Regions from separate parts of the Flavobacterium qiangtangense genome, predicted to be linked through region 2. Evidence: riboswitches for the same ligand, from Rfam matches in the RefSeq annotation. Region 2 holds a riboswitch; the other holds the start of a gene.
The links. Region 2 has a riboswitch for cobalamin ahead of ACFPVY_RS08040 (TonB-dependent receptor plug domain-containing protein). Riboswitches for the same ligand answer to the same signal wherever they lie in the genome.
Positions count from the first base shown of each region.

Region 1: another riboswitch for cobalamin. It lies ahead of ACFPVY_RS14725 (beta-ketoacyl-ACP synthase III); the one in region 2 lies ahead of ACFPVY_RS08040 (TonB-dependent receptor plug domain-containing protein).

Region 1 covers NZ_JBHSQB010000010.1:181,056-197,454, reverse strand. Annotated here, with positions in the region: gene ACFPVY_RS14750 (B12-binding domain-containing radical SAM protein) at 1-156, shown strand, start outside; gene ACFPVY_RS14745 (hypothetical protein) at 153-590, opposite strand; gene rimO (30S ribosomal protein S12 methylthiotransferase RimO) at 693-2,015, opposite strand; gene ACFPVY_RS14735 (M23 family metallopeptidase) at 2,511-3,320, shown strand; gene ACFPVY_RS14730 (acyl-CoA thioesterase) at 3,375-3,761, opposite strand; gene ACFPVY_RS14725 (beta-ketoacyl-ACP synthase III) at 3,766-4,776, opposite strand; cobalamin riboswitch at 4,934-5,125, opposite strand; gene ACFPVY_RS14720 (OmpP1/FadL family transporter) at 5,254-6,780, opposite strand; gene ACFPVY_RS14715 (hypothetical protein) at 6,868-7,854, opposite strand; gene proS (proline--tRNA ligase) at 7,957-9,435, shown strand; tRNA gene ACFPVY_RS14705 (tRNA-Glu) at 9,524-9,595, shown strand; tRNA gene ACFPVY_RS14700 (tRNA-Glu) at 9,642-9,713, shown strand; gene rpsT (30S ribosomal protein S20) at 9,865-10,116, shown strand; gene ACFPVY_RS14690 (response regulator) at 10,220-10,618, opposite strand; gene ACFPVY_RS14685 (PAS domain S-box protein) at 10,623-14,117, opposite strand; gene ACFPVY_RS14680 (response regulator) at 14,120-14,551, opposite strand; gene ACFPVY_RS14675 (sensor histidine kinase) at 14,589-15,932, opposite strand; gene typA (translational GTPase TypA) at 16,129-16,399, shown strand, end outside.
Region 2 covers NZ_JBHSQB010000007.1:38,654-55,052, reverse strand. Annotated here, with positions in the region: gene carB (carbamoyl-phosphate synthase large subunit) at 1-81, shown strand, start outside; gene ACFPVY_RS08115 (DUF4919 domain-containing protein) at 318-998, opposite strand; gene ACFPVY_RS08110 (FG-GAP-like repeat-containing protein) at 1,121-3,163, opposite strand; gene ACFPVY_RS08105 (hypothetical protein) at 3,197-4,345, opposite strand; gene ACFPVY_RS08100 (acyl-CoA thioesterase) at 4,448-4,993, opposite strand; gene ACFPVY_RS08095 (DNA recombination protein RmuC) at 5,006-6,370, opposite strand; gene ACFPVY_RS08090 (hypothetical protein) at 6,775-7,167, shown strand; gene ACFPVY_RS08085 (DUF6526 family protein) at 7,221-7,658, shown strand; gene ACFPVY_RS08080 (YceI family protein) at 7,747-8,286, shown strand; gene ACFPVY_RS08075 (hypothetical protein) at 8,346-8,705, opposite strand; gene ACFPVY_RS08070 (pseudouridine synthase) at 8,832-9,398, shown strand; gene ACFPVY_RS08065 (tRNA (cytidine(34)-2'-O)-methyltransferase) at 9,444-9,893, shown strand; gene ACFPVY_RS08060 (hypothetical protein) at 9,890-10,399, opposite strand; gene ACFPVY_RS08055 (ABC transporter ATP-binding protein) at 10,446-11,234, opposite strand; gene ACFPVY_RS08050 (iron chelate uptake ABC transporter family permease subunit) at 11,234-12,262, opposite strand; gene ACFPVY_RS08045 (ABC transporter substrate-binding protein) at 12,340-13,482, opposite strand; cobalamin riboswitch at 13,621-13,877, shown strand; gene ACFPVY_RS08040 (TonB-dependent receptor plug domain-containing protein) at 13,908-15,731, shown strand; gene ACFPVY_RS08035 (YncE family protein) at 15,736-16,399, shown strand, end outside.

The sequences.
Region 1 (16,399 bases), on a different contig from region 2:
GAAATATTGTCTAAAATTTCGGTATCAAATACAAAAACCTACACTTTTCAGGAAATAAAAGCAGATTATGAAAATTCTGAATTAGAAGATTTTGAACTATTTTGGTATGGAAAGCAAATAAAAACCCTGAAAGAATCAGGGCTTTTGGTACTTTAATTTTTCATCGCTTTCTTTTCAGCATCTTCCTTTAATTTGTCGAACTTTTCAATTTGTTCTTTAGAAAGTACTTTCTTTATTTTCGATGCAATTTTATCGTTAATTGCCTGAGCCTTATCTCTTTTCTCCACATAAGCTATGTCCATTTTGTAGATTTCTTCCAGCGCATCTTTGTTATCATTTACTGCAGATTTAACAACAGCTTGCTGTAAACCATCCAATTTCAACTCTTTTGTCAGATAATCAGTATAAACCGTTGCGTAATCTTGAGGTTTCTCTTTGTTAGTTCTTGGCGCATCGTTACCAATGGAGCGGTCAATATTTGATCGCCTGCCGTTATTGTAACCATTGTTATAAGCGCCACCGTATTGCGAATAGCCGTCAGTGATGCCAAACATTAAAAATAAAACTGAGATATAAAATAATTTAGTCATGCCCATAAAATTTATAAAACAAACTTAACAATTTTTAAGCCAAAAAGAAAATGGCGCTAATTTTAATTAAAAAAGGAGCTTCAACAGAAACTCCTTATATTTTTATTCTTCAATAACTGCTTCGCCATACAAATCAAATTCAGCAGCATCTGTGATTTTTACATTTACAAATTCCCCCGTTTTTAAATACGCTTTTGTAGCATCAATTAAAACTTCGTTATCCACATCTGGACTATCAAATTCAGTTCTTCCAACGAAGTGACCGCCTTCTTTTCTGTCAATAATACAACGGAAAGTCTTCCCGATTTTCTCTTGGTTCAATTCCCAAGAAATCTGAGATTGAATTTCCATAATTTCATTCGCGCGCTGTTGTTTTACTTCTGCCGGAACATCGTCTTCCAATAAATAAGCGTGCGTATTTTCTTCGTGAGAGTAAGCAAAACAGCCCAATCTTTCAAAACGCATTTCTTCAACCCAGTTTTTCAAAATCTGAAAATCTTCCTCAGTTTCTCCAGGATAGCCCACAATCAGGGTCGTTCTGATCGTCATTTCTGGCACTTTTTCTCTGAATTCGTTAATCAACTTAGTAGTTTTTGCCTGAGTCGTTCCTCTTCGCATTGACTTTAAAATTGAATCAGAAATATGTTGCAACGGAATATCCAAGTAATTACAAATCTTTGGCTCGCGCTTCATCAAATCCAAAACATCCATCGGAAATCCAGTTGGGAACGCATAATGCAAACGAATCCATTCGATGCCTTCAACTGCTGCCAAATTCTCTAATAATTCAGCAAGATTTCTTTTTTTATACAAATCAAGACCATAATAAGTCAAGTCTTGAGCAATTAAAATCAACTCTTTCACGCCGTTTTTAGCCAAACCTTTCGCCTCGTTTACCAATTTTTCAATCGGTTGCGAAACGTGTTTTCCACGCATCAACGGAATCGCGCAAAAACTGCAAGGACGGTCGCAACCTTCCGCAATTTTCAAATACGCATAATTTTTCGGAGTCGTTGTCAAACGCTCTCCAAGCAACTCGTGGCGGTAATCAGCACCAAGCGCTTTCAATAATCCTGGCAATTCGGTAGTCCCAAAATATTGGTCCACATTCGGAATTTCCTTAATCAAATCTGGCTTGTAACGTTCAGACAAACATCCAGTTACAAAAACCTTATCAACAATTCCTTGCTCTTTTTTATCAACATAATTCAAAATCATATTTACAGATTCTTCCTTCGCATTGTCAATAAAACCGCAAGTATTAATCACAATAATATTGCCCTCACGTTCCGCAGGCGCCTCATGCTCAACATCTTTACCGCTGGCACGCAATTGTCCCATCAGCACTTCACTGTCGTAAACATTTTTAGAACACCCTAAAGTGATTACATTAATCTTGTTTTTCTTTAACGTCTTGGTTCTCATAGAATTGTAAATTGGAGTGCAAAATTAAGCTTTTTTCTCCAAACCCCGCCAGTTTCACTTTCTATTTGTATTCTTTCTAACATAATTGGCAATTAAAATCAGCTTTTTCTTTTCCCGAAGCACAATCGCCAACGCATTTTTTAAACTTCGTCCCGCTTTCTGCAGTAGTTTTTTTGAAGAAAAATCAAAAAAAGCTACTGCCGCCAATCGGGGCTATTGAAAAACGATAGTACCATTTTTAAACTTTTGTACCATTGCGTGAACTTCGTTTTCGTTAAAAAATGAATTAGAATCCGCGAAAAAATCCGCGTCATCCGTTTGAATCCGCGTACCATTTTCGATACAAACAATCAGTTGCTGAATCACGTCGCGGAGATTACTCCTTCGTCGGAATGACAAAAATTAGGCTAAAACTTAAGTAATCCAATGTTTAAAATTCTCACAATTTCCCAGCATGATTTTTGATATTTACTTCCTAATCTTTACGTTTACAATATGAAAACCAAAATCTTAATTTTCTTTCTCTTTTTCCAAATTTCCCTCTTCGCACAAAAAAGAGACGTTCAAGTCTATCGAGAATTTGTCGACGGAAAAACAATTGTTTACGCCGATAATAATGAATTTTGCCCAGTTTCCGTCGTCATCAGAACCGAATTGGTGAATATGAAAAGCAGTTTAAAAAAGGCATTTGTTCTAGTTCCAGCGCAAACAAAAAAGTTTGCGGTAACAGAATTGACAGTCATTGACAAAACCAAAAAAGTATCTTTCAAATACCAAAGTTCCTTTTTTCTTGGCAACATCGATTTAAGAAAATACGACATCAATTTCCCATACGAACTTCCTTATAATAAAGGAGAAGAATACTTAATAGGGCAGGGTTACAACGGAACTATTTCGCACCAAAACGAATTTGCCTTAGATTTCATAATGCCCATCGGAACTGAAATCTTAGCCTCCCGCGACGGAATTGTCGTCGATGTTCAAGACAAAAACTCAGGAAATTGCGTGCAAAAAGAATGCGCCGAAAAGAATAATTTCATTGTAGTTTACCACGAAGACGGAACATTTGCGGAATATACGCACATTGACACAAATTCAGCTATGGTAAAAAAAGGAGATTCAATAAAAACCGGCGATAAAATTGCCTTAAGCGGAAACGTTGGTTGGTCTTCAGGTCCGCATTTGCATTTTTTTACCTTTGCTCCAGATATTGAAAAAGGAAGAATTTCTATCAAAAGTAAATTCAGAACAAAAGGAAAAAAACTCGAATTTTTAGAGGAAAAAGAATCGTATTTGAAGGAGTAAAAGTTGCCACAGATTCGCAGATTTTAAATTTAAAATGCGAATCTGCAGTATAACTTATTTTATGATTGAAACTGGTTCTTTGTTTTCATCAATTGCCACAAACGTGAAGTTTCCGGTGATGGCTTTTTCTCTTTCCAGAGAATACATTTTCTCGACATAGATTTCTACGTGAACTTGCATACTTGTGTTTCCTATGTGAGTTACTTTTCCAATCAATTCAGCAAAAGTTCCGGACGGAATCGGTTTTTTAAAATCAATTCTGTCACTGCTTACCGTAACAACTCTTTGACGACTGAAACGTGTTGCGGTGATAAACGCCACTTCGTCCATTAATTGCATCGCGTTTCCACCAAATAAGGTGTCATAATGATTGGTTGTATTTGGGAATATTGCTTTAAAAATGTGAGTTTCTGCTGCGTTTATTTTTTCTTCTAAAGTCATTTTGTTAGTTGTTTTTTGGTCTTAAATTTCCCCATTTTAAATATGTGCTTCCCCAGGTAAATCCGGCGCCGAAAGCTGTGATTAGCATATTTTGTCCGGCTTTAAAATCATCTTTGAAATCCCAGAGACAAAGCGGAATTGTTGCCGCCGTTGTGTTTCCGTATTTTTCAATATTGATTTTTACTTTCTCAATTGGGAAATTTAAGGTATCGCTTACAGCTTGAATAATTCTCAAATTCGCTTGATGCGGAATAATCCAATCTACTTTTTCTGAAACCAATTCGTTGCGTTCCATAATTTCTTTGCAAGCAGAACTCATTCCGTTGATAGCATTTTTAAAAACCGTTCTTCCGTCTTGATGAACAAAATGTTTTTTATTAGCCACAGTTTCTTCAGTAGCAGGAAAAAGGGAACCTCCGGCTGGAACAGAAAGAAATTGCGTTCCGTTTCCATCGGTTTTAAAAATATTGTCAATTACGCCTAAATCACCAGAAGTTGGTTCAAGCAAAACTGCACCAGCTCCGTCGCCAAAAAGAACGCACGTATTTCTGTCTTCATAATTTACGATCGCACTCATTTGGTCAGCGCCAATTACCAGAACTTTTTTGTAACGGTCACTTTCAATCAAACTTGCCCCAACAGAAAGTGCGTATAAAAATCCGGAACAAGCGGCGTTTAAATCAAATCCCCAAGCGTTTTTTAAGCCTGCTTTTTCACAAACAATGCTTGCAGTAGGCGCTAAAATGTGATCAGGAGTGGAAGTGGCTAAAATTAAACAATCAATTTCTGACGGTTCAATATCTGAGTTTTCGATGAGGTTTTTTATGGCAAAAGCGGCCATATCTGAAGTGGCTAATGATTTGTCAGAAAGTATCCTTCTTTCTTTGATTCCGGTTCTGGAAGTAATCCATTGGTCGGAAGTATCAACCATTTTTTCGAGGGTTTTATTATCTAAAATAGTTTCTGGAACAAAGCCTCCAATGGCTGTAATAGTTGCGTTTGTTTTGGTATTCATTGACGGTAAAAAGTTGTGTGGCTTGGGAAAAGCCAAGTTTGTTTTTGAAAAGTTGTTCTTAAATCAGAATATTTACGAAGAAAAAAAGGAATAGTTTTTTTGGTGAAGGCGCACTTCTTCCATAGAAATTAAACCAAAAACTTTAGACCGCGAAAGTATTGTCAAATAAAAAAAGGCAGGTCTCCTGACTTGTAGCATTTTTATCTTCCTTCCCAAAATTGTACTGTTTCAGTGGATTTTATTGATAAAAACTTTTTGGGCTACTTACAGTTGCGCGACAGTTCGTGAATTTCACACGATTCCCTATTAACCTCGATTGAAACCGAAGACCGTTTTTCTTGATTGAAATAAGTAAAGAACTTTGGCGCAAAGATAATGACTGAAAATCATAAAAAAATCCCAAAGTATAAGTTTGGCGCATAAAAAAAACCACCTGAAAACAGATGGCTTTTTTAGAATTTTTCGGACTTAAAATAGTTACAAATCAAATAATAATGTCAATGAAACATTGTTATTTATTGATTCAATATTTGCTGTGTCAACCAATCCTTGTGAAAAAAAGGCTTGCTGCGTGTCTCGTTTTGAGTAAGAATATGCGGCGTCAAGTCGTGTTCTTCCGAAATTGTAACCTAAACCACCCGAAATTCCGTGTAAATCACCGATCGTATTTCCGTTTTTGTAAGGACTTTGTTCAAAACGATATCCTCCGCGGAAGCTCCATTGTTTTGCCCTTGCTTCGGCACCAACTCTAATTTCTGAAGTAACATCCAATAGCGAATTCAAATCATTATTTGTAGCGCTGAGGTTGTCGTTTCTCAAGAAGTTTTCATTATCTGGATTGCTGAATTTTGTGTTGCTGTAATCTTTCATGGTGTAATCAATGCTGATTAATCCTAGTTTTCCGAAGACATAAGCCAAACTTCCGGTGTATTTTCCAGGCGTTCTTAAAGTGTACGACGAATAAACGGTATTGTAAGTTGTTGGTTCAACAAGAATATCGGTTCCATTTGGACAATCTGCGCAATAAACCGAAAGATTTTGATACGTTTCATCGTTCAATCGGTACCAAGTTGGCGATTCGTAAGAAATTCCTAATCGAAGTTCGTTCGTCACTTTTGCAATTGTTCCAACTTGGAATGAAAAACCGTTTCCGTAAGTGTAAAGCTCGTTGTTAAATCGCAAAGACTGAATGCCGGTGCTTGTTGAACTTCCTGGCGTGTCGAGATAATCTTCATAAAAACTTGATTTCTTCACCAAATCTGTAAAGTGCGCGTTCAAATTTAGACCAAAATAAAATCGGTCTTTATATTGTGTCGCGAAGTTGAAGGACATCTTTCCGTTGTAACCTGATGTGGTTGTGAAATTTTCTTGGTAATAATTTCCTCCAGAAGGCGTGTTCGAAATATATTGAGTATTGCTTCCGGTGTCAGTAACTGGATTTATCAAAAATCCTTCATAACCAAAATAAGCTTGTTGGTTTGAATAATTCAACGCGCCAAAATTATTTGAAGTAATTGTGTTTAGTGGCAAACCATTGGCGTGGCTTAAAAAATATTGCGAAACAGAATTATTAGGGTTAAAACCTTGAGAATAAATACGATTGTCAAAATTATTTGTGTTTTCGTAATTTACTCCAATAGTTAATTTTTTCCAGTTACTTTCTTCGTTTGTATTTGTAAAAACCCAAATCGCACCCAATTGATTTAAATCGAAAGAATTTTCTTTGTCACTTGTTTTAGTCCCAAAATAAGAGGAATTATTTTTGGAAGTATTTGTATTTGCTGTAACGGCGAATTGATTTGTAGTAAAAACGGCTCCACCCGCAGGATTTACATTTAAGGATGAAAAATCACCACCTAACGCTCCGAATGCGCCACCCATTGCTCTAAAACGGGCGGTTCCGGTTAAATTGTCTTGAGCATATCGCATTGCATCAGAAATATCTTGGGCTTTCATTGAATGTAACGAAAGGCCTGTGATGACCAATAAAATATATTTTTTCATAAATTAAAACTTTGTTTGTATTTAATAAAAATGCCCATGCTCGTACTTTTAAGTCAAAACATAGGCATTTATTTATGGATTCAAAAATTATCTTCTTCCGCCTCCGCCACCGCCGGACCTTCCTCCGCCACCGCCAGAACCGCCAGACGAACCGCCACCACCTGATCTTCCTCCAGAATAACTTGGAGCGCTGTATGATCTTGATGGAGCAACTGATTGACTGCGAGTAGAATTGCTTCTTGTTTGCGTGTTGTAACTAGAATTGCTTCGAGTTGCAGTGTTATTATAGTTCGCCGAATTTCTAGTTGTGTTATAACTATTAGATCTTGTTGCGCTATTTCTTGTTGTGTTATAAGCTCGGTTTACATTTCTTGTCGAATAGGTAGTGCTTGAACTTCTTCTTTCGGCGTTGTAGTTTTCTCTGCTTCGTCCATTATTGATAGATCTTGAAGCATTACTTCTTCCGGCAATATTTCTGTTTGCATAATTGCTTCGTGTTCCGTTCGCGTAGTTGCTTCTTCCTCTGTTATAGTTATTGTAGTAGCCGTTTCCGTACCAATTATTCCAGCCTCCATAACCATATCCGTAGCCACCGTAACCCCAGCCACCGTAGTAAGGGCTGTTCCAGCCCCAACCAAGACCCCAGCCACCATAACCCCAACCACCATACCAGCTGTTCCAACCTCCCCAGCCCCAGCCGAGACCTGGTCCGTACCAATTATTATAACCCCAACCGTTGTCATAATAATTAACAGTTACACCTTCAGGATTGCTTCCCCAGCCACCATAACCAGTTTCGGTTACATAAACGGTGTCGCGCGCTTCGTCGCCATAAGTTGAGCTATAGTTTTCGGTATCGGTAAAAAACTCAGGATCATCTTGAAGTGATGTGAAATAACCTGAATTTTGGTTGTTGTTTTGAGCAGTACCGTTATCTCTTTGAGGATTGTTATAAATACCGTCAGAGTCATGAGTCGTATTTTGATATGACGAACAAGACGTCATAACAATGGTCAGCAGTCCAATCAATGAATAAATGGAGGCTGATTTGCTGGAAAAGTAATTAGTTTTCATATCTAGAGCAATTTAAATTGTTGGACAATACAAAAATAGTTAGTTTTGCTGAAACTATTTAGTTAAATAAAGTTAAACAATATTTGTGCCAAATTATTCAATATGAGTAAGAACCTTACAAAAAGATCAGAAGATTATTCCAAGTGGTATAACGAATTGGTCGTTAAAGCAGATTTAGCCGAAAATTCTGGGGTTAGAGGCTGTATGGTCATCAAGCCTTACGGTTATGCAATCTGGGAAAAGATGCAAGCAGAATTAGACAGAATGTTCAAAGAAACCGGACATCAAAATGCTTATTTTCCGCTATTTGTGCCCAAAAGTATGTTTGAGGCCGAAGAGAAAAATGCAGAAGGTTTTGCAAAAGAATGTGCTATCGTAACTCATTATAGATTAAAAAATGATCCGGATAAACCTGGAAAATTGATGGTTGACCCAAATGCCAAATTAGAAGAAGAGCTAATTGTTCGTCCAACAAGTGAAGCAATTATTTGGTCAACATATAAAGGATGGGTGCAATCTTACAGAGATTTACCTTTGCTAATTAATCAATGGGCAAACGTGGTTCGCTGGGAGATGAGAACGCGTTTATTTTTGAGAACTGCCGAGTTTTTATGGCAAGAAGGTCACACGGCTCACGCTACAAGAACAGAAGCCATTGCAGAATCTGAACAAATGATGAATGTTTATGCTGATTTTGCCCAAAATTTTATGGCAATTCCAGTTATAAAAGGATTAAAAACAGAAACTGAACGTTTTGCTGGCGCGGAAGAAACTTATTGTATTGAAGCTTTGATGCAAGACGGAAAAGCGCTTCAGGCAGGAACTTCGCATTTCTTAGGTCAAAACTTTGCAAAAGCATTCGACGTGAAATTTGCTAATGCAGAAGGAAAACAAGAATATGTTTGGGGAACTTCTTGGGGAGTTTCAACGCGTTTGATGGGTGCTTTGGTTATGACGCATTCTGATGATAACGGATTGGTTTTACCTCCAAATTTAGCTCCGATTCAAATTGTGATTGTTCCAATTTACAAAACCGATGAAGAATTTACTGCGATTTCAGAAGTAGCACATACTTTAGTTACGCAGTTCAAAAAATTAAAGATCTCGGTTAAATTTGATGATAGAACGACTCAAAAACCAGGATTTAAGTTTGCAGAATGGGAATTAAAGGGAGTTCCGGTTAGAATTGCTGTTGGTCCAAAAGATTTAGAAAACGGAACTTTTGAAGTTGCCAGAAGAGATACTTTGACAAAAGAAGTCGTTTTAAAAGACGGAATTGTAAATTATGTGAATGATTTATTGGAGCAGATCCAAGGAGATTTATTCAATAAAGCTTTAAATTATAGAGATACGCATATCACGGAAGTGAATGATTTTGAAGAATTTAAAGATGTTTTAGAAAACAAAGGAGGCTTTATTTCGGCTCATTGGGACGGTACTGCAGCAACAGAAGAAAAGATAAAAGACTTGACAAAAGCGACAATAAGATGTATTGCTTTAGACAGAGTAGAAGAGGCTGGAACCTGCGTCTTTACTGGGAATCCTTCATCTGGAAGAGTGCTTTTTGCTAAGGCATATTAAAAAAAATAAAAAAAAATTAAATTTTTTTAAAGTAGCTATTGCACAAATAAAAAATAGTTGTATTTTTGCAACCGCAATAGAGAAGCAAGGCCCGTTCGTCTATCGGTTAGGACGCATGGTTTTCATCCATGTAAGAGCGGTTCGATTCCGCTACGGGCTACTACTTTTTTAAAGCATCAGTTCTCCTTAACTATAAAAAGGAAAATGGCCCGTTCGTCTATCGGTTAGGACGCATGGTTTTCATCCATGTAAGAGCGGTTCGATTCCGCTACGGGCTACTAAATTAGTTGTAAATTAGTTTTATAAAATAAAAGCTGGTGTCTCGGTTTTTATTTTATTAGTTAAAACCAAAGTGATTGTCTGACAATTGTGGGAGGTTTTTCTTTTTTAACTAGTATTTATAATAATTACATCTAAAATTAAAACACAATGGCAAATCATAAGTCAGCTCTAAAGAGAATCAGAAGTAACGAAAAGAGAAGAGTATTAAACAAATACCAACATAAAACTACTCGTAATGCAATCAAAGCTTTACGTTTGTCTACTGAGAAATCAGATGCTTCTGCAAAATTATCAAATGTTATTTCAATGATTGATAAATTAGCTAAGAAAAATATCATTCACGATAACAAAGCTTCTAATTTAAAATCTAAATTGACTAAGTTTGTTTCAGCTCTTTAATTAGAATCGAAATTTTAAAAATATTAAAGTCCTCATTTGAGGACTTTTTTTTGCTTTAATAGGAAATAAAAAAGCTCTCAATTTCTTGGGAGCTTTTTCATCTTTATAATCTTTCTTTTAAGCCTTCGAGCATTTCTTTCGTAATTGGTTTTGACATAAAGTCAATCACCATCGGATATTTTTTAGACTTCTCAATATCATTTGGATCAATAGTAGAAGACAATACAATCACTTTGGTTTTTTTATTAAACTGATCGTATTCGCTTTGGTTGAAATTATCTAAAAATTCCCAGCCTCCCATAACCGGCATATTTAAGTCTAAAAAAACCAATTCTGGACAGCAAAAGTCATTGGCAACATTTAAGTTGTCATAGTAATCTAAAGCTTCCTGGCCATTTTTAGCAGTAATTATTTCTTCTGTAAAAGATGATTTCGCAATTACCATTTTGTATAACATCAGGGTAATTGGATCGTCATCTACACATAAGATTTTCTGTAGCATTTTATTATTTTTTGAATGTTAATGTAAATTTTGTTCCCTTGTCCACTTCGCTTTGAACATTGATCGTGCCCCCCATAGTTTCCACTTGCGATTTTACCAAATACAAGCCTAATCCTTTACTGTCAGGATAATTATGGAATCTTTGATATAACCCAAAAATCTTGTCTTTGTTTCTTTCAATGTCAATCCCAATTCCGTTATCTTCGAAAGTCAAGATCGTTTGGTCTTCATTTTCTTTGGTAGAAATTGAAATTTTTAGTTTTCTTGAGTGATCTCGATACTTAATGGCGTTCGTCAGCAAATTTAAAATTATACTTTCAAGGTACGCTTTATTTATGTTTGAAAGCGAATCTTTTTCCAAATTTATTTTGATGATTGGCTGGTGTAAATTGATGAGGTAATTCAGTTGGTTAAAGACGCTTTCAAAAACTTCGCTGAAAAGCACATTTTCCTTTTGAATCGACGGATTGTCTTTGATAATTACAACTTTAACCAAATCATTAATTGTCTCATTTAAGAGATGTGTTGATTTAGTAAAGCCGTTTAAAATCAATTTCAAGTCGCTATTTTCAACCGGAATATCTTCAATAAGGTTCAATAATCCGGTTAAATTTGACAACGGAGCGCGTAAGTTGTGCGAAGTTATATAAGAAAACTGCTTCAAATCTTTGTTGTTTTGAGTCAATTCTCGAATAAGCTGTTCTTTCTCTTTTTCTTGATTTTTCTGGTCGGTGATATCGCGTTGAATTGAAATCCAATGTGATAATTTTCCGTCTTTGTCAAAAATCGGAATCATTGAAAAGCTTACCCAATATTCTTCGCCATCTTTTTTATAGCTGATGGTTTCAACATTGGTAGCCTGTTCATTTTTTACCGAACTGATCAATTTTTCAAATTCTTTTTCATCTGAATTTTCGCCTCTAAAAATTAAAGGAGATTTTCCAATTACTTCGGAAGCTTTATATCCTGACATTTTTGAAAAGGCCTGATTTGCAAAAATAATCTTTGGAATCAGACTTTCTGAAGTATCATTTTCGGTAATAATTACAGCATCTTTTGCTTGCGTAATTACCGTTTCCATCAATTTCAGACGTTGATTTTCTTCTTTTTGTTTTGTAACATCTTGCATCGAAGCAATCATACGAATTGGTTTTCCGTCATTATTTTTGATCAAAAAACCTCGGTCGAAAACAAACTTATAGCTTCCGTCGGCACATTTAAACCGATATTCGTCTTGCCATTTTTCAACTTTTTTCTCTAGGAAATTATAAAGTTTTACAGAAACACGCAAGCTGTCTTCTGGATGAATTCTGTCAAACCACCATTTTGAAGTATTTCCAACATCTTCTTTTTTATACCCAAAAACACCCTGAATTCCTTTGTTCCAAACAAAATTATCTTCTTGAATTTTCCAGTCCCAAATAGTGTCGCTCGTTGCTTTTGCCACGATATCATAACGGTCGATCGCTTGTTTTAAATCTTCGCTGGCACGTCTGCTTTCGACCACAACGCCTACAAGATTTGCCACTCGTTCTAGCAGAGAAACTTCGTCTTGACTTGGCGATTTCTTCATTTTGTAATAAACCACAAAGCTTGCAATTGTCGTCCCGTCTGTTTTTTTGATCGGAATTGACCAACACGATTTTAAATTGTGTTCTGAAGCAACTAAGGCAAAATTGCTACACAAATGGTGGTTTTGGATATCTGTAATAAAAATATTTTCTTCTGCAAAAATGCTGTTTTCTCCATCTATTTTGTTCAAAGATTCCACATAACTTTGCGGAAGCGAGGTTCCGATTATATGATGAATCTTGCGATTTTTCAATTCCACAATCGAACAAATTGCTCCTGGAATTAAAGTTTCAATATTGTTTATTACGGTATGTAAAACCGTGTCTAGATTGGTTTCTGGTGCCGCGTTCAACTTGTAAATATCCTTTTCAAAAGACAAAATTGTATCTTGAAATTTTCTAGTTGTAATGTCTTGCAAAGCTCCAATTTTCTTCACTTGGCGACCGTTTTCCCAAATTAAATCAAAGCGGTCTAAAACATAAGCGTAACTTCCGTCTTCGCGTTTAAAACGATATTCGATTTCATGGTGCGAATCAGAAGAATTAGGTTCTATCGAAGCAATTTTCTCTCGAACCCATTGAATTTCATCGGGATGAAGGCGCGTAGTCCAGAAGTCTAAGTCAAGATATTGCTGATCTTTAAAATTAAATCCGAAGATTTTATTGTAATTTGATCCAGCAATATAAATCTTTTTTGTGGCTGAGTCAAACTCATAAATGGCGTCACTAGTCGCTTTCGCAATGGCTTCATAGCGAAGATTGCTTTCTTTTATTTTAAGCTCGTTTTCAATTCTTTGAGTAACATCTCTCGCGTTTAAAACGATGCCATTTACTGCAGGATTATCAGTCATGTCAACAACACTTGCCTCTAGCCAGCGCCATTTATCGTCAAGCCGAATGTATCGAAATGGTTTTGTTGTAATTCTTTTATGGTCTTTTAAAGCTGAAAATTGCTGTTTAAAAAAGTCTAAATCGTCATAATGCAATTTTTCAAACGCATTGGTTCCAACATAATCGTAAGGATTCAAACCGTATCGTGTTTGGATATTCGGACTTATATATTTGAAGTATCCTTCGGTATTTAAAATACAAATTAGTTCAGAACCGTCTTGAATCAGTGCTTTGAAACGCTGTTCAGTTAGCAGATTTTCTTTTTCAGCTTTTAATTTTTCGGTGACATCGGTGGCTAAAACGAGACGAGCTTTTCTTCCGTTGAAAATAATTTCATTGCTGTGAGTATCAACATCAATTAATTCTCCGGATTTTTTGATATGTTGTAAAGAAATTTCGTTGAAAGTATTGTCTTTTCTAATCTTTGCTACTGCATTTACAACTTTTTCTTGGTCTGATTTATAAATTACGTCGGTTACTTTTCGTTCCAAAAACTCTTCGCGCGTATAACCATATTTGCGTAGCGCGGCGTCGTTTGCGTCTAAAAACCTTAACGTTTCAGTATCGTAAACCACTTTTGGCAAAGGGCTTGAATGAAAAAGATCTTTGTATTTTTTTTCAGATTCACTTAATTTTTCCTGAATTTTTTTGTGTTCGATGTTGTATAAAATGCTTTTGAAAAGCAAAGGAGCATTTAAATCTTCTTTCAATAAATAATCTGAAACGCCGTAGGAAAGCGATTTCATGCTGAACTCTTTGTCAGAATATCCAGTCAAAATTATAATTGGAATTAATTTAGCAAGCGGAATTATTTCGTTCAATAATTCTTCTCCTTGACCATCAGGAAGTATTAAATCTAGAAGGATTATGTCAATTTTATGATCAGAATTTAAGTGTCGTTTTGCTTCTTCCAAAGTCAATGCTTCATAAAACACGGGATCTGAGAATTCTTCTTTAATGTAATCGCGTATCAAGACCATATCGCCTTGATTATCTTCGATAATTAAAAAATGAATGCCTTCTTTATGAAAAGTCATTGTTATGGTTTTTTTGGCAATTGAACAATTGATATCCAGAAATCTTCAATGCTGGTGATGACCTCTAGAAATTTAGTGGTTTCAACCGGTTTTGTGATGAAGCAATTCACGTGGTTCTGGTAGCTTTTTAGCACATCTTGTTCAGAAGAGGAGGTTGTAAGCATAATTACGGGGATATGTTGAATTTGGGGATTTGATTTTATCCTTAATAAAACTTCGTGGCCATTCAGCTTTGGAATATTCACGTCAAGTAATATCAGGTCTGGAGTTTCAGCAGTGGTATATTTTTCTTTTTTCTCCAGGAAAAGCATAGCTTCCCATCCATCACGTACAACAGAAACCACATTCTTGATTTTGCTGATCAAGAGCGCTTCTTCGGTTAGTAGGATGTCGCCTTCATTGTCTTCAATTAATAATATATGAATTGATTTCATTGGGCAAAATGATTTGGGTTTAACAAATATAGCAAAACTATTTGCTAACTGTAAAATAAAATTGGCTTCCTTTTCCTTCTTCTGAATTCACCCAGATTTTTCCTCCTTGAGTTTCTATAATTTTCCTACAAATAGCAAGTCCGATACCGGTTCCAGAGTATTCTTGCTTTGGATGCAGTCGTTGAAAAATGACAAAAATCTTGTCAAAAAATATAGGATTTATACCAATCCCATCGTCGCTAACGCAAAATTGCCATTTGGTTCCTAAATCGGTATATGAAATTTCAATCGTTGTAGGTTTTTCTAATTTGTGGTATTTGATAGAATTTCCGATCAAATTCTGCAAAACGAGCTGAATTGGTGTTCTGCGACAATTTATCGTTGGTAAATTTTTCCAAATTAGTGTCGCGTTATTTTCTTTCAAGGCCAACTCATTATAAAGCGTAATTTCTTCCAAAAGAAGATTCATATCAATGTTTTCCTTCCTTTGGTCAAATTTTCCAATTTTAGAATATTCGAGCAGATCCAGAATTAAGATTCGCATTCTTTGGGCGCCATCAACGGCATAATGAATATATTCTTTTCCTTTTTCGTCGAGCTGGTCATTGTATTTTCGTTCAATTTCTGATAAAAAACGCGTCACCATTCTCAGCGGTTCCTGTAAATCGTGTGATGCAACGTAAGCAAATTGCTCTAATTCAGCATTTGAAATCGCAAGCTCTTGAACCCGTTTATTAATTTGGGAATTCAGTTCTTCCAGATGATTTTCATATTCTTTTCGGTCAGAAATATCTTCCATCGAGCCAATCATGCGTATTGGTTTCCCTTTTTTGTTGAATAAAAGGTAACCGCGGTCAAACATATATTTTGTCTCGCCAGATTCTGTAATAATTCGATATTCGTCAGACCAATTTTCTTTTTCTGCGCTTTCGATAAACGCATCGAATTTCGTTGTTACACGCTCGCGATCCTCCGGATGAATTTTTTCTGTCCACCAGTTGCTGTGGTTCACGCGTTGTTGATAACCCATCAGTCTCGTTAAAGCTTCACTCCAAAGCACTTGCTCTTTCTTGAAATCAAAATCCCAGATAATATTGTTCGTTGCTTTTGTCACAACCGTGTAACGATCGTTAGAATGCCTTAAATCTTCGGTAATATTTTTAAGTCGGTTCAGGTATTTTTCGTTTTTATCTTCGTATTTTTTCAACATCAGCCAAAAGATAAACCCTGATACTAAAATAAATCCAATTCCTTTAAGTGTTTGAAAAACAAGAGAATCGTCCCCAATTCCAAAATATTCAAACGACCGATCACTGATCAAAATCCATAAGATTCCGATGGTCAAGTAGATTGCAATTATTTTATTTGAAGTTCTGAGCATTTTAAAAGGGGAAATTCTTCTTCCGTAAATATAAATAAAAGTCTGTTTTGTTCAGATTATTTACGTTAAAAATAGTTCATTACAGCCAATATCTATTCAATAAGTTAACTGCTTATTATGAATAAGTTAAGTCCTTCAGAAAAAACATTTTTTATATCAAAATAAAGTGTACATTTGCAGCTTCTAAAAAAATCGAATGGAATCTATCAGAAACATTGCAATTATTGCCCACGTCGATCACGGTAAAACTACTTTGGTTGATAAAATTATGTACCATTGTCAACTTTTCCGTGACAACGAAAACACGGGAGACTTAATTCTTGACAACAACGATTTAGAGCGTGAAAGAGGTATTACAATTACTTCAAAAAACGTATCTGTAGTTTATAAAGGAACAAAAATCAACATTATCGATACTCCTGGTCACGCGGATTTCGGTGGAGAAGTAGAACGTGTATTGAACATGG
Region 2 (16,399 bases):
AGCATCTTGTTTATTGATGATTTAAAAGACGATCAATTCTATGAGTTGTATTCAAGAAGAAAAATGTACTTGAGTAAATAGTATTCAGCTATTAGAATTGAGTATTGAGAAATAACTAATAAAGCCTCCGATTTGGAGGCTTTTTTTATGTTCAATTTTTGCGACAAACTGCATCACTAGCCCAGATTACACGGAAAGTCTTTTTCAGGGAAAGGTTTATTTTTGTGCTGTAAAAAAGCGACCAGAGGAAGCTCTTTTTTCAGCTTACAAAAATTACCTTTACCTAAAAAGCTTGCAGAAAAAGCTGGAAATAGCTTCTACTTATGATTAGCCAAATGTTCTAAACACGGCGAAACGTCAAAATACAATCCTTTTATATTATCGTCATTTTGTGCAACGGTCAGATAATCAAAATGTTCTATCAGATTTTGTTCACCTCCAAAACGGAAACCAAACATCGCCAGCAAGTCATATTCGTGGGAAGTATCGATGACATAAAAAGCAGTTTCTTTGCTGATTCCGTCGCCAGAACTGACCAGAGCGTCAACGATAATTTCTAATTTGATGAGGTTTTTTTTAAGTTCGTCAAATTTTTGTTGCTGCTCTAAACTGTACAGTCGGTAATTTAAAGAGCGAATATCAAGCGGATTTTCCTTCAAAGCTTGATTGGAAAGTTTGATAATTTCTGCCAAATCTTCTGGAGAAAGTGTTTCCTTATTGACAACTTCACTTAGTTTTTCAGAAGCTTCTGATGGATTATACGGACTGTATTTTGGCTGAAAAATGTAGCCGTAATACAAATGTCTTTTTTGTTGCAAAGTCATAGTTGAATCAGAAAGTTCATATTTTGCCAAAAGTTTTGGATAATAAAACTCTGATTTTTTGTCTTTTATATTTGTTTCAATAGTTTTATAATTTGGACTTTCAAAAGTATTTTCTTGGGAATATCCGTTGAAGCAAATTGTAAATAATAGCAAGAGGAATTGAATTTTTCTCATCGTTCAGTTATTGATTTTCAAAGATAAGAATTTGGTTTTTTGGCAGATAAAAATTGAAACAGAAATTTTTAAAATAAAAAAGTCCCGAGGTTAATCGGGACTTGAATTTACAAAAGGGGAAACTATTGCTTGATGAATTTTTGCGAGAATTTGTTACCTGAAAGATCTTGTAAAATCAAGATGTAAGTTCCGGTTGTCAATTCTTGAACGTTTAATTTATTGTCAGAAATTTTTGGATTAGAAACCATTCTTCCGTTGATGTCATAAACTTTTGCATCGGCAATTTCTTGTATGTCTTTCAACTGAATATTAATGAAGTCTTTCACAGGATTTGGGTACAAAGCAAATTGATTGCTATTGTTTTCTGATAAACCTAAAGTGGCTCCTTCAGTAATATTTAAAGTTTGATTTACCGCTGGATTTGTAATGGTATCAACGATCCCCGACGGCCATCTGATAATTACTTGCTGAATTGCTGTCGCTTGGCCAAGGCCAAAATGTGCGTTTAAAGAACTCATATATTTAAAACCTTCGCCACTTCTGATGTCACGAATTTGTTTTCCCCAAGTGCCATAAATTTCAACTCTAGCGCCAATTCCATTGCTATTGCTTTGAATTCCGTTTAATGCAACTTTTAGCCATTTGTTAGTATTTGGAACTGCGTAGCGAACAGTTGATCCGTTTAAAATATCAAGAAAACCGTCGTTATTTAAATCTCCAACCGCACCAACACTGATTCCGCTGTAATTTGCCGGTGAGAATGTTCCGTTTCCTTGGTTGAACATAATTTTTCCGCCACCGCCAAGAACATCAACATAGCCGTTATTGTCAAAATCATACGCCACATTGTCAATATTTACTGAAGTATTTGTGTCCCAGCCAGAACCTGCGGTGATATTCGTGAAAGCGCCCAAAGTTCCGTTTGATAAATTATTTCTAAAATATTTGTGCGTTCCAGAACTTGCTGTAATGATGATATCCATATCGCCGTCGTTGTCAAAATCTGCAATTGCAGAAGACCACGTTTGAATTGGCGTGATGTTGATTTGCGCCGCTGCAGAAATATCCGTAAAAATTCCGTTTCCATCATTTCTATGCAATTCACAAGCTGGGCCGGAACATTTTGAGATAAAAACATCAGAATCTCCGTCGTTATCAAAATCGGTCCAAAGCGTTGCATAATTTCCTCCAATTGCTCCGATACTCATCGCACCCGGGGTAACTGTTGATTGATAATACGTCAAAGTTCCCGCGCCGTTGTTCAAATAATATACGTTTGGAGCGATATCGTGACAAGAAAAAACATCTAAATTTCCGTCATTATTCAAGTCGGCAAAATTTGTTCTTTGGCAGAAAATATAGTTTCCGGGAGTGAAATTACTGTAAGCGGTTCCGGTGTTATTTGACCTCCAGACAGAAAGTCCGTCGTTTGCCCCTAAAACCAAATCGTTAAAACCATCTTTGTTGCAATCTCCCGCAGCAATACTCCAATAAGGCATTTTGCTAACGCCAGTAATTGCAAAATCAGAAATCGTGAAATTTCCTGGCGTAGATTGAAAATGAATTCTCAAATTATTTGGACTTACGCCAACGATATCGTCTTTTTTGTCATTATTCATATCGACAACACAGTAATTGTAGGCGCTGTTGACAGTGGAAATGGTTTGAGTTGTATAAGAAATTGGCGTTGGAACCGGCACAACCACAGCACCCTGAATCAACTGAAATGAAAATCCTGTCGATTGATATTTGTTGTCAAAGGCAATATAATAAGTGGTTCCGGCCACAGCGCTGAAAGTTACAGTTGACAAATAAGAATTTGTATTTCCTGAATTGCAAGAAATTACGCCGCTGTCATCGTCTCCAGCAAAACAAGTTAAGTTACCGCAAGTTCCTGTGTAAACGTGAAGGCGCGTGTCTTTACAAATGTTAACTTGCAAATCAGTAGTCACCGTCACCGAATAATTTTGAGTAGGAGTGTAGGCATACCATTCTGCCGCAGTTCCAAGTCCGGTTCCAAAACAAGATGTTGTAATCTGCGCTCCATTAACTGCGTCAATAACATAAGTTCCTGCCGTGATGGGAGTTGCGCCGGCGCACGAATTTTGGGCAAATGATAATTTTGCGCCTAACAGTAAAATTAATAATAATGTAATTTTTTTCATATTTGGTAGTTTTGTTGGTTGTTTGTAATCAGTTTATGGGCAAGAAGAAAGCGAGTTGATCCAAGCTTCCACAAGTTGCACGCCTTCTTCGTGAATGATTGTTCGTCCGTGAAGTGGCATTCTGTAAGCTTCGTTCGTTGTATTTAGCCTAAAATGCATCATCGATCGGTTGATATTTCCTGGATTTACGATTTGCGAAAGCGCTTCGTCAAAATCTTGCATATCTTGTGTTTCCACGCAAACGCCCATATTTGTCAAACCATTTTGCGCACCAGTTTCATTAAACGCAAATCGCATCGGGCGGTAATCACAATGTTGATTGGTTTGGTGACAATGTGCACAATTGATGTCCACATAAGATCTGGCGCGAAGTGAAATTGATTTTGAAACATCATTATAATCGATCACAGTATTTGCGGTAGTCGGCAAGCTAAAATTGCTTTCCAAATAGCCTTCCTGAATCCATTTTGTCAATTGATTGGCGCTTGAAGTTCCATACGTTTTTGCGAAATTTAAATTCTGAGGTTTGATACCAATCGGGATGTTTACAGAAGTCGTAATTCCATTCACAACTTGATTCGTTTTATGACAAACAATGCACTGAACTTCGTTTGGGATTCTGTAGCTTGTGCTTTTAATGACATTGTTTTCGTCTTTCCAAGAAATGTCGGTGTAACTTCCTTCTAAATCAAGAAATGCTTCGGTTTGTTCAGTATTCCAAACATAATTCGCAAAAATCCATCCTGATGCTTTTCGAATCATAATTCTGGTTTCAATGATTCTAGTGCCACCAACAGGAGTTGTATTCTGAACATTTGTATAATAAAACGTCTTGATTAGCGCTGCGCCAACTGGCAATTCTAAAACTTTTTCATCGCCATTAAAAGTAGCTGAGGTTCCGTCTGGCATCCAAACAAATCTCTTTTTGTGTGCATAATCTGTGAAAAGTGAACTTGCGGGTTCATAAGGAAGCACATTCAGCGACGGACTTTGGTTTTTTATTTCTCCGTCAAAAAAATGATAATCAGAAAGTTTTTGATAAGGAACTTGTGTCAAATCAACCGTCACTGGCGACGTTGGTTCGGGCACAGCAACATATTGGCTATCATCCGTTCCGCAAGAGAGAATGATAAAGAATAAAGATAATAATAAGTAATTTCTTAAAAAGTAGTTTTGTTTCATAGGTATATTTGAAAATATTGGGAAATATTTAGCAAATATATTATAAAAGTTAATTCAAAAAATTAAAATGAAGAAAAAGTTACTTGACTGTAAATAAAATAATTACAGCTCAATTTTTATATCCATAGATTCAATATCTCTCAACGATTCTGGAGACGTGTAGTCAAAGGTTTTCTTGATGTTTTTATTGTCCTGTTTCGCTTCTTTTCTATGTAAAGCTTCACAAAATCGTCTGACTTCTTCATGATTTGTAAGAATTAATCGAGGAACTATAGCATTTTTTCCTTCGCTATCTTTTGCCACCATCGTAAAATAAGACGAATTGCAATGTTTCACTTTTCCTGTTTGGATATTTTCAGAAACCACTCGAATCCCAATCACCATCGAACTGTTTCCCACATGATTCACCGAAGCTTTCATAGTCACCAATTCGCCAATTTCAATCGGATTTAAAAAGTCAACCGTGTCCACAGAAGCTGTCACGCAATAAGAACCCGAAAATTTTGACGCACAAGCAAATGCAATCTGGTCCATCAATGACAAGATGTAACCACCGTGAATTTTTCCGCTAAAATTGGTATTTGACGGAAGCATCAATTCTGAAATTGTGACTTTTGAACTTTTAATCGTTTTGTATTTCTTTTCCATTTGTAGTTTTTTTTAATCGTCAGATTCTTCAGAATCCGCTCTTTTTAATATATTTTCCGGCAATGCCTTTTTAGCTTTTGCGCCCATTTTTTTCAATTTTTCAACGCTGTTTATCAGATTTCCTTTTCCGTCAAAAAGCTTGTTCATCGCATTTCCATATTCTGATTTGGCTTCGTCCATTTTCTTCCCGATTTTCACCAAATCATTCACAAAACCTTCAAATTTATCATACAAAGCGCCCGCTTGTCGCGCAATCTCATACGCGTTTTCTTGCTGTTTTTGATTGGCCCACATGCTGTCAATTGTTCGCAAAGTCGCCAGTAACGTGGACGGAGTTACAATCACAATGTTTTTCTCAAACGCTTTATTATACAAAAACGCATCTTCGTTCAAAGCAATCGCAAACGCCGGCTCGATTGGAATAAATAACAACACAAAATCCGGACTTTCAATTTGGTACAAATCATGGTAATTCTTGTCGCCAAGCTGTTCCACGTGCCTTTTTATCGAATTAACGTGCTCTTTTAAATGAACCAATCGCAACGGATTATCTTCCTCATTTACATATCTTTCATACGAAACCAGCGAGACTTTTGAATCCACAACCATCTTTTTTCCGTCAGGAAGATTGATAACCACATCCGGAAAAACGCGCGAACCTTCATCATTTGTGAAGCTTTGTTGCACTTCATATTCACGCCCTTTTTCCAAACCAGATTTTTCTAAAACGCGCTCCAGTACCAGTTCGCCCCAGTTTCCCTGCATTTTGCTGTCGCCTTTCAGCGCCTTGGTCAGGTTAATCGTCTCCTTGCTCATTTGCTCGTTCATCACCTGAAGTCCCAGTATTTGCTGACGAAGCGCAGCGTGATAATCAATACTTTCCTTGTGCGTGTCTTCCACTTTTTTCTCAAAAAGATGAATTTTGTCTTGCAATGGCGAAAGAATACTTTTCAAATTCTCCTTATTTTGCTCGGTAAATTTATTCGATTTTTCCTCTAAAATCTTGTTGGCCAAATTCTCAAATTCCTTCGTAAATTTCTCCTGAAGCTGTTCCACTTCCTGTTTTTGCTCCTTATTTCGCTCCCAAAGATTTTCAAAATCGGTTTCTTTTTTCGACAATTGAATCGCCAAAGATTCCTTTTCAATCCTAATGTTTTCGCGGTCTGAAGAAACCTGTTGCAACTGCTTTTCAAACGACAAGCGCTCTTGCTGTTGTTGCAATTTAAACTGTTCCAACTGATAAATCAGTCCGTTAATTCGCTCTTCCAAACCCGCTTTTTCCGAATTAGATTTTGAAGAAAACAGTAATTTTCCAATGAAGATTCCAATAAATAAGGCGATGCAAAAAGTTATGGCGGTCAAGACGGTTTCGTTCATCAGATTTCGTTTGTAGTTCAATTAGTAAAAGTAAAAAATTAAATAGCAATCGATTGTTTTTTTTTGAAGCGAATCGTCAGGCATTTTCAGCAAAGGCAATTCCTGCTGATTGGCAGTATCTTTTATTTTTTAAAGAAAAAAATAAAAGGATACTCGCCATCATCAGGGCTATTTGAGAGTCATTTTCGAATATTTGTTATCACTTCCCAACGTTGCATAAACTCCACATTATTTAAGAAAATAATTCTTGTAGTACTTTATTTATAGAATATTCACTTTCCATAATCTTAAGTTTTTTACAACAGCATTTCAAAGTTTATTTCTGCCGTTCATCGGAAATTTTGTGTAAAAGAATTCAGATTAGTTATCATTGCGTTGCTAAAAACTATCAAAAAACTACCAAAATGCTACCACAATTATCTCCTCAACAGGTGACCAATTCGTCTATTGACTATGAATTCGTCTCTCAAGTCTTTGTCAGATTTTTTAAAATTATGCTTCGGTCTGATAAAAAAATCAAAATGATTTACTCAGATTATTCAAACAAACATTCCCTCGGAAACAATTTTTATGTCCTTAACTTTCGATTCAGAAATGCGATTTGGTACAAAATAAATAATCAGCGCACTGAGAAAAGACAATTTATTTTCTCTGAAAACGAATCTCCAGAAAACATCGAAATTATTGTTTATGGATTTTTTAGAAAAAAATCATTCAAAATGAATTTGGCAAAATCACTTTCAGAAGAAAAAGTTTTTGAAAAATTTGATAAAGTAGAAAGTCAATATTCGCTTTAAATTAATAATTGCGCTTTTTTCCATATATTTAGGTAATAAAATTCTTAAACAGTATGAAAAAGCAAAACTTAGAAAATCATATTCGGTTTTATCCACCGCACCATTTTGTGTTTTATCCGATCACGCTAATTTTACTCGGAATAAGTATTTATTTTGCTTCAACTTGCGAAGATCAGCGAGCAATCTGGATATTTATTGCCACATTAATCGCTTTGATTATTTGGGTTGCATTTATGTTACGCCAGCATTATTCGTTGATTTTGCAAAACAGAATCGTGCGATTAGAACTGCGTTACCGTTATTTTACATTGACCAGTCAAAGATTAGAATTGTTAGAAAACAACTTGAATGATTCGCAGATATTTGCGCTTCGTTTTGCGCCTGATGAAGAACTTGTCGATTTGATTCAAAGAACTATTTCAGAAAATTTATCGGGAACTCAAATCAAAAAAAGCATTAAAAACTGGAAAGGCGATTATAACCGCGTTTAAACTTTAACAAACAATTCACGCTGATTGTTAACCATTTGAGATTATGAAAGTGTAACTTTAAGTTGAAGAAAACCAATCAAAAAAAGTTATGAATTTTACTACTCAATGGTCAATTGACCCAGATCACTCCAGTATTGAATTTAAGATTAGGCATTTGCTTATCTCTCAAATTTCTGGCGCTTTCAAGATTTTTAACGGAAAAATGACGACCGACACAGATAATTTTGAGACCGCAGAAATCTCGCTGTCCATCGATGTTTATAGTTTTGATACCAATAATATTGAGCGCGACGAACATATCAAGTCAAAGGATTTTTTAGATGCCGATCAATTTCCGGAAATTAATTTTACTTCTTCAAAATTAGAAAAAATAGAAGGAGACGATTATAAATTGTATGGAAATTTGACGATAAAAGGTGTTTCTAGAGAAGTTATTCTTGACGTAGAATTTGGCGGTCAGGCCAAAGATGGTTTCGGGAAGATGAAAGCTGGTTTTGAGATTTCGGGAAAAATAGACAGAAACGATTTCGGAATTTTGACCAATGATAGAACAGAAACAGGAAACTTAATCGTCGGGGATGAAATAAAAATTCATGCAAATATTGAATTTGACAAAGAGGAAGATTAATTTTAATCTACACATAAAAACAAAAAAAAACAGGCTTCAATCGAGCCTGTTTTTTTTATTTATTCATCATCTAAATCCATATTTCCGCGGTCTTTTTCATTTTCAGGATGACCAGAAGGATATCGATTTGGATCAGAATCTGAGTTTTTATCTCGGTTTTCTGGGTTTTTCTGCGACTTAATTCCTTCGCCAGAAGTTTCTGCTTCAGCGTCATAATCGTCCACGTCGCGGGCGCGCTTAACGGTTTCCTTTTCTCCAGATTCATCTTTTTCAGTTTCTGGCTTCAATTTCCCTTTCGATGGATCATAATCATCCGGAATATTTTTTCCGCTAAATCCTTCGTTCACGTCTTTATTTGCTTCCGTTTGCTGTCCGTTCCACTTTTTGTCGTTTAAATCTTGATCTTTTTCTGATGACATAATTGGTTATTTTTTAGTTGATATTGTTAAGTTACAGCTATAAAAACTTAAATGCTACTGGTTTAACATTGCTTTAAATTGTGTCGTGTTTTAAAAGGATAATAGTAAATTTGCAAAAAACAATTTATGTCGCACCAGCATTTTTTAATTCATAAACCTTATGGCTATCTGAGCCAATTTATTTATGAATTGAAACGCAAGAAAAAACTTTTGGGAGAACTTCACAATTTTCCAGAAGGCACGATGGCCATCGGAAGACTCGACGAAGATTCGGAAGGTTTGTTGCTTTTAACGACCGACGGAATGATGAGCGAAATCGTCAGAGGCAAAAAAGTAAGCAAGGAATATTATGTGCAAGTAGACGGAATTGTTACTGACGAAGCGATTGAAAGTTTAAAAAAAGGTGTGGAAATCGGCTTCGACGGAAAAAAATATATCACAAGAAAATGTGACGCTTTTAAAATTGATAATCCAAATTTCGCAGAACGTTCCAAGAAAATTAGAGACGAACGACACGGCCCAACAAGCTGGCTTTCGGTTACTTTAAATGAAGGGAAGTTTCGGCAAGTGCGCAAAATGACTTCCGCAGTTGGTTTTCCAACTTTAAGATTGGTTCGTGTGAGAATAGGAAACATACATTTAAACGACTTAAAATCGGGAGAAGTTCAGGAAGTTGAAACTTTAGAGATTTAGACAAAAAATAATAAAAATTTTATCCAAAAAATAAAACCAAAATCAATGCTCAATATCGTTTTAGTTGAACCAGAAATACCAAATAACACAGGGAACATCGGCCGTCTTTGTGTGGGAACAGAGAATCGTCTCCACTTAATTCATCCATTCGGATTTCAAATTACTGACAAAAATTTAAAACGTTCTGGTTTGGATTATTGGGTACATTTAGATTGGAAAGAGTACCAAAATGTTGGCGAATGGATGCAACAAATTCCGGATAAATCGCGTGTTTTTCTGTTTAGTTCACATGCCGAAAAATCATATTTGAAAGAGAATTTTCAAAATGGAGATTGGTTGGTTTTTGGAAAAGAATCAGTTGGTTTAAGTAAAGAAGTTTTGGCTCTGTTCGAAAATCATCTCAGCATTCCAATCTCGCCTTTGGTCAGAAGTTATAACTTGGCAAACTCGGTAGCTTTTGCAATTGGTGAAGCAAAAAGACAGATTGAGCTTTAAGATTTGGTGTTTTTTAAATAGCTGTCAAACGAATTTAAGATGATATTCACCGACCTTTCCAGCGTTGGTTTTACTTCTTCAAAACCTTCTTTTAAATTTTCGTTTGATAAAAAATAATCAGAAATTGTGGATTTTAAAAGTACTTTATTGGCATAAATTTCTAAGATTTTAAACGAAGAAGTGTAAGAGTTTCCATTTTTTGAAACCTTTAATTGGTACTTTATTTTGTGAAAAAATGTTTCGCCTTTATTTCTGTACAAAAAAGCGTTGTCGCGAAAAGCATCGATTGTAATTGAATTTTCTGTGACTTCAGTTATGTCAAATTCACCGCGCGAAAATTCTGGAGCCCACATTTGCGTCAACTCAATAAATCGCTCGTCGGTCATAGCGGGAAGCGTTCCGGTAACGGGATTTGGATTAATTCCGTTTGAAGTCACTTCAACATTAATTTGGCCAAAACCTGCAAAAGCAGAAAATATCAAAAATAATTGTAAAATTCGTTTCATCGCAAAGTCGTTTATGTTCATAAAGATAGCGGAAGCGATTTTTATTCTAAAGGTTTTTAAGAATAAATTTGGCTTTTTCTTTGTCAAAATAAATCATTTCGTCTGCAAACAAAGAATTTAAAATGCCATTTTCAATCAAATTCTCCGGAGAATCCATCACCGTTTTTTCGGAATTCATGACAATCATTTCATCGCTTAACTGCAAGGCCAAATCTAAATCGTGCGTTGAAAACAAGATACATTTGTTGGTTTCGGAAGCTAATTTTTTTAATAATTTCAACAGTGATACTTTGTGAACCAAATCTAAATGCGTTGTTGGTTCATCTAAAATTATTAAAGGCGTGTCTTGTGCCAAAGCTCTCGCTACCAGCACTTTTTGTAATTGTCCGTCGCTGATTTCAAAGTGTTTTTTGGTCGCCAAATGACTGACTTGCGTCAAAGAAAGGGCTTCGTTTACTTTTGAAATATCTTCTGGAGTCAATTTCCCAATCCAATCGGTGTAAGGTTGTCTGCCGAGTGCGACTAATTCAAAAACAGTCAAATTGCTCGGCGGAAGATTTTCGGTCAAAACAATGCTCAATTGTTGCGCCAATTCTTTCTGATTATAGCTGTCTATATTTTTTTGGTTCAAAATAACTTCGCCTGAAAGCGGTTTCTGAATACCAGTCAAGGTTCTGAGCAACGTCGATTTCCCGATTCCGTTGGCGCCAATTAACGAGATTAAAGTTTTGGATTTTAGTTCCAAATTAATTTCTGAACCAATTACATTCTTGCCTTTTTTGGAAGAATATCCTGTGCTTAATTTTACTGCCGAAAGTATAATTTTGTTTTTCATCAGACCATAAATTTACGTTTTCTGACTAATAAATACACGACAATCGGAGCTCCGATAATTGACGTAATTGCGTTGATTGGCAACGTGAAATCGCTTCCAGGCATTTGAGCAATCGTATCGCAAATCAGCAAAACAATTGCGCCCAAGAGCAACGTACTCCAAAATAAAATGTAATGACTGCTGGTTTGGAAAATCATTTTTGCAATGTGCGGAACGGCCAAACCAATGAAGGCAATCGGTCCTGCAAAAGCGGTAATGCTTCCGGCTAAGATGCTGGTTGCGATGATGATTAACAATCGTGTTTTATTGAAATTTATTCCTAAACTTTTGGCATAACGTTCCCCCAAAAGCAACGCATTTAAGGGTTTTATACAAATCGCGCTCAAAAATAATCCGATGAAACAAGTGATTCCTAAAATCAAAATGTTGTTCCAGGATTGATTTCCTAGGCTTCCGAGTGACCAAAAAGTGAATTTTTGCAATTCTTCGGCAGAACTAAAATAGGTGAGGACGCCAATTATTGCGTTTGCAAAACTGCCAAACATCAAGCCGACAATCAAAATTGCCATTGTATCCCGAAGCTTTTGCGAAACCACTAAAACGGCCAGTAAAACCAAGGAACTTCCCAAGATGGATGCCAAAACCATTCCATAAGCAGAAAGAAAAAATTCACTCAAAAACGAAGGCATAAATCCTGCGCCAAGAATGACAAAAGCCACGCCCAAACTTGCTCCAGAACTTAGTCCCAAAACATCTGGCCCAGCAAGCGGATTTCTGAATAAAGTTTGCATTAATAATCCGCTGATTGACAATCCCATTCCCACTAAAATTGCAGTAATCGCCTTTGGAAGTCGGTAATTCCAGATGATTATTTCCCAAGAATTTTTAGTCGCCTGACCGCCAGAAAGGGAACTGACAATATCATCCACCGGAATTTTTACCGAACCCAAACTGATGTTCAGCAAGAAACAAACTGCCAGAAAAACCAGCAATCCGATGAAAATAATATTGTTTTTTTTTGTGCTCATTTTTTTCTACCGCAGATTTTATTTTAGATTTTCGAAATAATTATAATTTTTAATAATCTGCGAATCTGCGGTCACTTCTATTTTAATTTTTCAAAAAAGAATAATTCATAATCAGGCAAAATCTCCGGATGCATAATTTTTATCAAATCTTTCAATATCAAATCTGGTCTATTTGGTGCCAACTCATAATATAAAACACCGCCTGTTTTTCCCTTTTTACTGCTGAAAGAATACACATTTCCGTTTTTATAAGCTTTAAAAAACTTGTAATTTGGGTTGGTATCTGTCATTTCTTTCAAAGTTGTAAATTGTGCTGGACCAATCCAAAAATCAGCGTTTTCAGCTCTTTCCAAAACCGTTTCAAATGATAAAGAAAGGCTTCCGGTTTCTGGAGTTGTCGCCCAAAGATACGTTGCATTGGCGTCTTTTATGAACAACGAAGCCCAGCTTTTTCCGCCTGGCAAATACCATTTGTCTTGATAAATCGCGCCGCTGAACACGGTTGGTTTTGAAGTCGTTTTCTCGGCCAAAGCCAAAGCATCATTATATTCTTTTTCAATGGTTTTAAATTCAGCGTCGGCTTTTTCTTCCAAGCCATACAAAGCGCCAAAAAACTTAATCCATTCTGCTTTTCCAAGTGGCGTTTGTTCCGTCCAATCTCCGTTATAAATTATTTTTTGACCGTTTTGTTCTAAGTTGGAATAGGTTTTATTGTTATTGTCGATGCTAAAACCAACGATGACATCGGGTGCTAAATCAATCAAAACTTCTGTGTTTAAGCTTTGATTTGTACCGATTTCCTTGACTTTTTTAGCATCGATTAAAGCTCGCGTTTTTTCGGAAGAAACATAATTGGTATTTGGAAAACCTAAAAGTGTGTTTTCAACGCCCAGCGTTTCCAACGAAGGAATGTGCGTTGTTGAAGTGACTACAATCGACTTTATCGGAACTTGAATTTGGGTATAATTTTTTAAGCTATCTGGCACTGTAACATCCTTTTTGTGCAAGACATACGAAAATCCTTTCTCCGCTTCCGGCCACGGATGTGAAACTTTTACAACTGAATATCCATCATATTTATAGATTTCCAAACCTTTTGCATATTGAATTGAATTTTCAATTTTTTGATTGGAAACCGCTTGATTTCCCTCGTTTTTTTTACAGCTTACGGCAAAGATTAAAAACAGGAAAACCGAATATTTTGAGAGAAATAATTTCATAAAAAGGTATTTGTGGAGTGCGCAAAGATAAAAGTTATGCTTTACAAAGAACAAATGTCAGAATTAATTATTGATAATTTTTTAAATGATTTGGTTGTAATAAATACATTTTCGATAAAAATTCAATCTAATCTGCTATATTTGCACCCGAATTAAGGTTGTGATTTACATTTTTAGAAATCACATTAAAAGGGAATTTGGTTTAAAACCAAAGCTGTTCCCGCAACTGTAAGCTACAAAGCTCGCTGTTATCTACAAAACCACTGTTCTAATTTTAGACTGTAGATTTTAGATTTTAGATTCAATCTAAAATCTAAAATCAAAATTCTAAAATCGAATGGGAAGGTAAACAGCAAGACGCAAGCCAGGAGACCTGCCTTTTTTCTAACAATTATCAAACCTTCGGGAAAAAGGTTTCGGAAATTATGACTTTTAAAAAGCTGTTTTTAGTTTCTATTTTCTTTGCATGCCAATTCGCTTTGGCACAGAATGACAGCATCCGCACTTTGGAGGTTGTCGAAATTTCTGATTTGCAATTAAAAAATTACTCTAATTCTCAGTCGGTTCAAAAACTGAACGATTCCATCATCAACAAAAATCAATCATCGCTGACTTCTTTGCTGAATTACAACACCGTAATTTATTTCAAAGAAAACGGATTTGGGATGGTTTCTTCGCCGTCTTTTAGAGGAACGACGGCACAACAAACTGCAGTGATTTGGAACGGAATCAACATCAATTCGCAGTTAAACGGACAGACGGATTTCAACACTTTGACTACTCGGAATTTTAACAATATCACAGTCAGAGCGGGTGGAGGAAGCTCGATTTATGGAAGCAGCGCCATTGGCGGAAGCATTCACCTAAATAATAATATAAGTTTCAGCAATCATTTTGATAACGAACTTCGTTTGAATTATGGCAGTTTCAACACTTTTGGTGGAAATTATAAAGTAGATGTTTCTGATGGAAAATTTTCGGTTCAAGCGAGCGTTTCCAGAAATTCTTCTGATAATGATTATGAGTTTTTAGACACCAATAAGAAAAACGAAAATGGGCAATTTTATAATACGAGCGTCAATGTTGTTGCAGGTTATAAATTAAATGACTCCAATATTTTCAAGCTTTATAGCCAAGTTTTTGATAGCGAAAGACACTTTTCAGGAACCATAAATGCAGTTTCAAAAAGTAAATATCAAGATTTGAATACTCGAAATATGCTGGAATGGATTGGACTTTACAGCAAATTTACGTCTAAGCTGAAAGTCGCATTTATCAGTGAAAACTATAAGTACTTTGAAAATGCGCAGGCTGATTTTTTCACGCACGGAAAAGCCGAAACTGCCATCGCAAAGTATGATTTGGCGTTTAATCTGAGCGAAAATATTTCTATTAATTCTATTTTTGAATACAATCAAACCAAAGGTTTTGGTTCGGATATTCAAGAAACTACGCGAGAAATTGGCGCAGGAACATTGCTTTTCAAACATTCCGTTTCAGATAAATTTTTATATGAAATATCGGTGAGAAAAGAGCTGACCAATACTTATGAAAGTCCGGTTTTGTTTTCTCTTGGAACAAATTACAAAATAGCTTCATTTTATACGGTTAAATTAAATGCGTCACGAAATTTTAGGATTCCAACGTTTAACGATTTGTACTGGCAAGGAAGCGGGAACGCAGATTTGAATCCAGAAAGTTCGTATCAGGCAGAAATTGGAAATGAATTTAGATATAGAGAATTCACTTTTTCGGCAACTGGATATTACATTAAAATCGACGATATGCTTCGTTGGTCACCAGGAACTGGTGGAATTTGGACACCAAATAATGTTGCAAAAGTGGAAACTTATGGCGCTGAAGGCTATTTAAATTGGAACAAAAATTTTGGCAAAAACACTTTCGATTTTAATGCTTCGTATGCGTACACGATTTCAAAAGACGAGAAATTAGACAAGCAATTGATTTACGTTCCGTATCATAAATTGACGTCTTCGGCTTCGTATTCTTTTGGAAATTTTACCGCTTATTATCAATATTTATTTAACGGAGAAGTGTTTACTTCATCGGATAATGCGTATACTCTTGATGGATATTCGGTTTCAAATGTGGGTGTGAATTATACTTTTTTCAAAACTGCCAACCTTGGTTTTGAAGTTTTAAATCTTTGGAATGAAAATTACCAAAGTACCTTAAATCGTCCGTTGCCAGGGCGAAATTATTCTGTGAATCTAACCTTTAATTTTTAATACAATGAAGTTCAGCAAATTATTTTTAGTTGCTTTAACAGGTGCCGTATTTTTTGTTTCGTGTAATTCTGACGATGACAAAGCACCACAATTGCCTTTAGGCGCTTATGACAATGGGTTTTTGGTTTTAAACCAAGGAAATTTTTTAGCAGGAAATTCTGAAGTTACTTATATTTCAAATGATTTTGCAACACAACAAAACGAAATTTTTTCTACGGTAAATCCAACGACTTTGGGCGATACAGGTCAAGATATTGGTTTTAACGATGAGAAAGCGTTTATCGTTTTAAACGGTTCAAACAGCATTCAAGTGGTAAATCGTTATACTTTTGAAACGCTTGCTACAATTACCACAGGATTGAGCAATCCAAGATATATTGCGTTTGCAAACGGAAAAGGATACGTGACAAACTGGGGCGACGGCGGTGTTGCAACCGATGATTATGTAGCTGTTTTAGACTTAAATTCTTATGCGGTTACAGCAACAATTCCGGTTGTTGAAGGTCCAGAAAGAATCATTGAAGAAGATAATAAACTGTATGTGGCGCACCAAGGCGGTTATGGTTACGGTAATTCTGTCTCTGTGATTTCTGCTTCAACAAACACCGTGACTTCAACGATTGCTGTAGGCGATGTTCCAAATTCTTTGGAAATTGAAAATGGCGTTC